Linked DNA regions of Peribacillus simplex NBRC 15720 = DSM 1321. The protein of the gene in region 1 interacts with the protein of each later gene in a pairwise test. Links are inferred from orthologs where the notes say so. Each region holds a gene or a part of one and is shown in the gene's direction. Other genes may lie near its edges.

Region 1 (3,216 bases):
TGGGATTACATATATGCTTCTGCCTGGCCCACCAAGTGAAATGGAGCCGATGTTTTTAAGTTATGGTTATGAAAAGATCATGAATAAATTGGAAAAGCATGAACGGATCGATTCCAAGGTTCTTCGGTTCTACGGTATAGGTGAAGCCGAACTGGAAACGGTGATTGAAGATCTCCTTGTCAATCAAACGAATCCGACAATTGCTCCGCTGGCAGCCGAAGGGGAAGTGACGTTAAGGATCACTGCTAAAGACTCTTCTAAAGAAAAATGCGAGGAGCTTATTTTAGAAGCGGAAAAAGAAATTCTCAGCAGGGTCGGCAAGTTCCATTATGGAAGTGATAATACTTCGCTAATAAAGGAACTTGTAAAAGAATTAACGGTCCGCAAGCTTTCAATCGCGGCAGCTGAAAGCTTGACCGGAGGGATGTTCCAAGAACAGCTGACAACCATCCCGGGTGCCGGTAAAGTCTTCAAAGGCGGAATTGTCTGCTATACGAATGATGCGAAGTCGAATGTCCTCGGCGTCAGTGATGATACGATATCTGAGCATGGGGTGGTCAGCGGTGAGTGTGCAATGGAAATGGCCTCTAATGTCCGGAGCAAGCTCGATGCGGATGTAGGCATAAGCTTTACGGGTGTTGCAGGGCCGGATGAACAAGAAGGCAAGCCTGTAGGGACAGTATTTATTGGCATTTCCTATCGGGATGGGAACACTCATTTCAAGGAGTTGAATCTTTCCGGAAGCAGGGCGCAAAACCGTATTCGGAGTGTGAAGTACGGCTGTCACTACCTATTAAGGGATTTATAAACGCTAAAAGCAGAGCTTTTTACAGCTCTGCTTTTTATTTGGTTTGAGAAGTTTGTTTCTTGAAAAATAGGGAAAAAAGAAAAAAGTTAATTCAATGAAAATGTTTTTTTTAGGGAGTAAGTGAAAGGAAATGGAGATTTCCTTAAGATAAAACGCTTTTTTACAAAGAATATCCCGAAAGAAAAAAACGAATGAATGTTCGACTTTTTGCTTGGCAAAATAGTAAAAAGAGTATATAGTAAAGATAGGTTTTGAGACAGGATACAAACCTTGATCTCAAATAATTGCTAACGTAAGTACAACTTTAATCGGACAGCCGATTATTTGAATATAGAGGAGGAAATTGAGTGAGTGATCGTCAAGCGGCTTTAGATATGGCGTTAAAACAAATTGAAAAACAATTTGGTAAAGGTTCCATTATGAAACTTGGGGAACAGTCTGATCGTAGAATTTCAACGATTTCAAGCGGTTCTTTAGCATTGGACGTAGCATTGGGAGTGGGCGGATATCCAAGAGGCCGGGTCATTGAGATATATGGACCTGAAAGCTCCGGTAAAACGACTGTTGCATTACATGCTATTGCAGAAGTACAAAAGACTGGCGGCACGGCTGCATTCATTGATGCCGAACATGCCTTAGATCCAGCATATTCAGAAAAACTTGGTGTGAATATCGATGAGTTACTGCTTTCACAGCCTGATACGGGTGAACAAGCCTTAGAGATCGCTGAAGCGTTAGTTCGAAGTGGAGCGGTGGATATCATTGTCATTGACTCGGTGGCAGCACTTGTTCCTAAAGCTGAAATCGAAGGCGAAATGGGAGATTCCCATATGGGTCTTCAAGCCCGGATGATGTCTCAGGCACTAAGAAAACTGTCTGGTGCCATTAATAAATCAAATACCATTGCCATTTTCATTAACCAAGTCCGTGAAAAAATCGGTGTTATGTTTGGGAATCCTGAAACGACTCCGGGAGGCCGGGCATTGAAGTTCTATTCAACTGTTCGTCTGGAAGTGCGCCGTGCGGAACAACTAAAACAAGGAAATGAAATTGTCGGTAATAAAACCAAAATCAAAGTTGTAAAAAACAAGGTTGCTCCACCATTCCGTCAAGCGGAAGTTGACATTATGTATGGTCAAGGGATTTCCCAGGAAGGTGAAATCATCGATATGGGTGCAGATCTTGATATCGTCCTTAAAAGCGGCTCGTGGTATTCATACAATGAAGAGCGTGTCGGACAAGGCCGCGAAAATGCGAAGCTGTTCTTGAAAGAAAATCAGGATATCGCTAAGGAAATTTCTCAGAAAATCAGAGATCACTATAATCTCGATGGAGAGCATGAATTACCACCAGAAGAAAATGAACCAGAAGAGCATTTTGAATTGCTTGATTAATGGTATGGCCTAAGCTTGTTCGCTTAGGCCTTTTCTATATATTTTGAGAAAAGTGCGAAATTTTAAGAGGATTAAATGGCATTGAAATCAGATTTACAGACTTCTTCCATAATGAATGCTGTACATTATGATGGTTAATATTAAGAAAACTTGAATAATCATTGATACATAAGGGACAAACGCTTGACAATAAAAATTCTCAACTATACAATTAATATGTATATTTTACAATTTTTCAAACTAAAATTTTGAAAATTAAGTGCTGTATATTGAATTTATGTGCAATGTACTTGCCGACAGTTCAACATTTTATGTAAAAAGTTCATAGCAAGGGGAGGTGAAACGATGGAACCCATGACAATCATCTTCACTTTGCTTGGCCTAATCGTCGGTGCAGTTGTTGGTTATTTTATTCACAAATCAAAATTTGAGAGTAAAATAGCAGGGGCAAAGGGCTCTGCAGAACACATCCTTGAGGATGCAAAACGTGAAGCGGAAGCACTTAAGAAAGAAGCCTTGTTGGAAGCAAAAGATGAAATTCATAAAGTTCGTGCCGATTCGGATCGGGAAGCCCGTGAAAGAAGGAACGAATTACAAAAACAAGAAAATCGGTTATTGCAAAGAGAAGAGAATCTGGACCGCAAGGATGAAACGTTAGACAAACGTGAAAGCCTTTTGGAGAAAAAAGAAGATTCTCTAAACCAAAGACAACAGCATATTGAAGAGATGGAAAGCAAAGTGGACGAGACGGTTCGTAAGCAGCAAACAGAGCTTGAACGTGTTTCCGGTTTAACTCGTGAAGAAGCTAAAGCAATCATTATAGACCGAATGGAAAACGAGCTGGCTCACGATGTAGCGCTTATGATTAAAGAAAGTGATACCCGTGCCAAAGAAGAAGCTGATAAAAAAGCAAAAGAAGTCCTTTCTCTTGCCATTCAGCGTTGTGCGGCTGATCATGTTGCAGAAACCACCGTTTCTGTAGTAAATCTTCCAAACGATGAAATGAAAGGACGG
Region 2 (3,076 bases), 3.5 Mb from region 1 along the record:
GAATGCAAAAATTCTAATCATTTCACCAAACCCAAATAGTAAAATGGAGTATAGTTTAGGGTTGAATTATTTGGATTATATTCAAGCTTTCGAGCAGGTCATCAAAACGAATAAATGGGCATAAATGAATAGTAAAGAGGGATAGAAAAGAAGCTAAAGAGAAAGAATAGGAGATTGGCTGATATACTGACTAATGTTAACATCCATCCTAATTACCAAGGGCATTACATATGGTTCGAGGCGATTGAGGAATATTTTAAAAAGTAATAAAAGGGGGAAAAGTAGCTATATCCACTTTTCTCCTTTTAAAGTTTACTCTTTGCATTTGCACCTAAAGAAAGCGGTATCATAATTTCTCAATCCTTAAAGACATCACTTTCTATCTTGAATAAATTCGCGCATTTCCTCTTTCGATATTCCTGAACCCATAATATCCTGCATAATTTCCATCCACTCTTCATCCATGCCCTTGTCTGCTTGTTCATTCAATAGAGCATCGACCTTAATACAAAGGATTCTAGCGATTTTTTCCAAAACTAAAATAGTAGGGTTTGTTTGAAGGTTTCTTTCCAGTGAGCTTATATAGGATTTGGCAACGCCGGATTTTGCGGAGAGTTCACTAATTGACATATTCCTTTCTTCCCTAAGCAATTTAACTCGGTAACCTATCATATAGACCACACCTAACCATTAATATGAAAATTATATACTCATTTAAACTATTACTTTTAGTTTACACATTTTCCTTTCATTTTTAATGATAACTAGGCACTAAAATACTTGACACAATTATATGTATAAACGGATTTTCCGGTTTTGGTAGGCATTTAGTTAGGTTATTTCTAGAAAATATTGTTAAATAACAAAAAGACCTAACAAATTATGGCAATGGGTGTATACTAAGGATTAATAAAATTGCTGGTGAAAATATTCTGGAAAACGGGGTATTTAATGTGATTAATACAATATAAAAATTAACAATTATTACCTTTGTATTACTATTTTCTTTTTTGTAAAATTACTTTGGCATTTGAAAAGTATTCTTTGATTGTAATTTCCATGTAAATTTCCTTGAAAATACATAAAAACTAGGTAATATTATGGTATAATGCAATAGGTCATTTTTAACATATCAGGAGGATGAAATGGAAGAAACTATTAGTATTAAAGATATTTTTAAAACATTAAAGAAACGTTGGAAGCTAATCATGCTGCTGACATTGATTGCCGCTCTGATTAGTGGAACAATTTCTTATTTCTTATTAACACCCGTTTATCAATCTTCAACACAGATTCTCGTTAATCAGAAACAATCTGGGAACCAATTGGACTCGAATCAAATACGATCTAATATCGACATGATCAATACATACAGTGTGATCATAAAAAGCCCTGCCATATTGGAGAAGGTCATTGATGAGCTTGAACTAGACCAAAGCGTAGATCAACTTAGTCAAAAAATTACGATTAACAGTCAAGAAAATTCGCAAGTCTTCTCATTAACGGTTCAGGATAGTAATCCGGCCAAGGCAGTTAAGATTGCCAACACGGTTTCTTCAATTTTTCAGAAGGAAATCAAAGATATTATGAAAGTAGACAATGTTAGCATACTTGCTAAGGCAGAAATTAAGGAGAATCCTTCGCCTGTAAAACCTAATCCATTATTGAATATCGCTATTGCAGTTGTGGTGGGATTGATGGCTGGAATAGGCTTGGCATTCCTACTAGAGTATTTGGACAATACGATTAAGGACGAGGATGATATAGAGAGACTCCTTGACTTACCATTACTTGGATCTATTCAAAAAATATCGCAACATAAATAAAGAACATTCAGTGGCATTAAGAAAGGAAGTGGGATTTTTGAGAAGTAAAGATGAAAAACAAGTGAATTTAATTGCGCAGAATAATCCTAAATCGCCTATTACTGAACAATATCGATTAATTAGGACAAACATACAGTTCTCTTCAGTAGATAAAGAAATCAAAACCATTGTGGTTACTTCATCAGAGCCTAATGATGGGAAATCGACTACAGCTGCCAACCTAGCGATTGTGCTTGCTCAAGAAGAGAAAAAAGTATTACTTGTGGATGCGGACTTAAGGAAACCATCGGTTCATTATGCTTTTAACCTTAGTAATATACATGGACTTACAAGCGTATTGACAAAGAAAATGGACTTAAGAAAAACTATCTTGAATTCAAATGTTTCAAATTTAGACATTTTAACAAGTGGGCCGATACCACCTAATCCTTCAGAGTTATTAAATTCTAAAGCGATAGAGACAGCCATTGATGAACTAAAAGAAATCTATGATTATATCATTTTTGATACTCCGCCCGTTCTGGTAGTGCCGGATTCCCAGATTGTAGCTAATAAATGTGATGGGGTGATCATGGTAGTGGCAAGCGGCAAGACAAACAAACAAAGTGCAGTAAAAGCAAAGGACCTTTTAATGAAAGCTAACACATCCTTGCTGGGAGTCGTTTTGAATGGCGTTGGGACGGATAACAGCAATTATTATTACTATAAATCTTAATCGAAATAATACAATTTTCGACAAAATAACACCCTGTTTAATGGGAGTTTTATATGCTACTATTAATCGGGGTATTAATTCCTATCTGATTTCTCTGTGATTAAGGCTAATATCCTATTTATTTAAAAAGGAAGTGTGTGAAATTTGATCGACATACATTGTCACATTCTCCCGGGAGTTGATGATGGATCCGCGGACATGGAGGAGAGCTTCAACATGGCAAAAAAAGCTGTAGAAGCAGGGATCACCCATTTATTTGCCACGCCACATCACTTAAATGAGAAATATGTAAATGTTAAGAGTGACATCATGGATCGTGTTGTGAGGTTAAATGAGAGTTTTCAACAAGAAAATATTCCTCTTACCATTCATCCCGGACAAGAAGTAAGAATACACCGGGACATATTCACTTCACTTGAAAAGGAAGAAATCCTAACTCTGGACGATAACGGTATGTATTTGCTGCTAGAGCTCCCGTCGGGAAAAGTCCCTACATACACACAAGAAGTGATTTATGAGCTGCTGCTTAAAGGAA

Evidence for each region.
Region 2: the proteins of recA (region 1) and BS1321_RS20835 interact in binary tests that used the Bacillus subtilis proteins (3 or more experiments, as listed by UniProt). The link is inferred for Peribacillus simplex NBRC 15720 = DSM 1321 from one-to-one orthologs.

The regions. Positions count from the first base shown.
Region 1 is NZ_CP017704.1:857,115-860,330, reverse strand. The notes cover bases 301-3,178. They hold recA (recombinase RecA), read left to right. Parts: upstream 301-1,155; coding sequence 1,156-2,202; downstream 2,203-3,178. Other genes in these bases: rny (ribonuclease Y), read left to right, coding at 2,548-3,178; BS1321_RS03905 (competence/damage-inducible protein A), read left to right, coding at 301-808. Also shown: more of BS1321_RS03905, read left to right, coding at 1-300; more of rny, read left to right, coding at 3,179-3,216. UniProt on the Bacillus subtilis protein: Multifunctional protein involved in homologous recombination, DNA repair and competence.
Region 2 is NZ_CP017704.1:4,317,894-4,320,969, forward strand. Bases 248-2,985 are described here. They hold BS1321_RS20835 (YveK family protein), read left to right. Parts: upstream 248-1,145; coding sequence 1,146-1,826; downstream 1,827-2,985. Other genes in these bases: BS1321_RS20830 (helix-turn-helix domain-containing protein), read right to left, coding at 373-672; BS1321_RS20840 (CpsD/CapB family tyrosine-protein kinase), read left to right, coding at 1,855-2,541; BS1321_RS20845 (tyrosine-protein phosphatase), read left to right, coding at 2,740-2,985. Also shown: BS1321_RS20825 (SGNH/GDSL hydrolase family protein), read left to right, coding at 1-124; more of BS1321_RS20845, read left to right, coding at 2,986-3,076. UniProt on the Bacillus subtilis protein: Required for YwqD kinase activity. May bring YwqD and its substrates into contact. Probably involved in the regulation of capsular polysaccharide biosynthesis.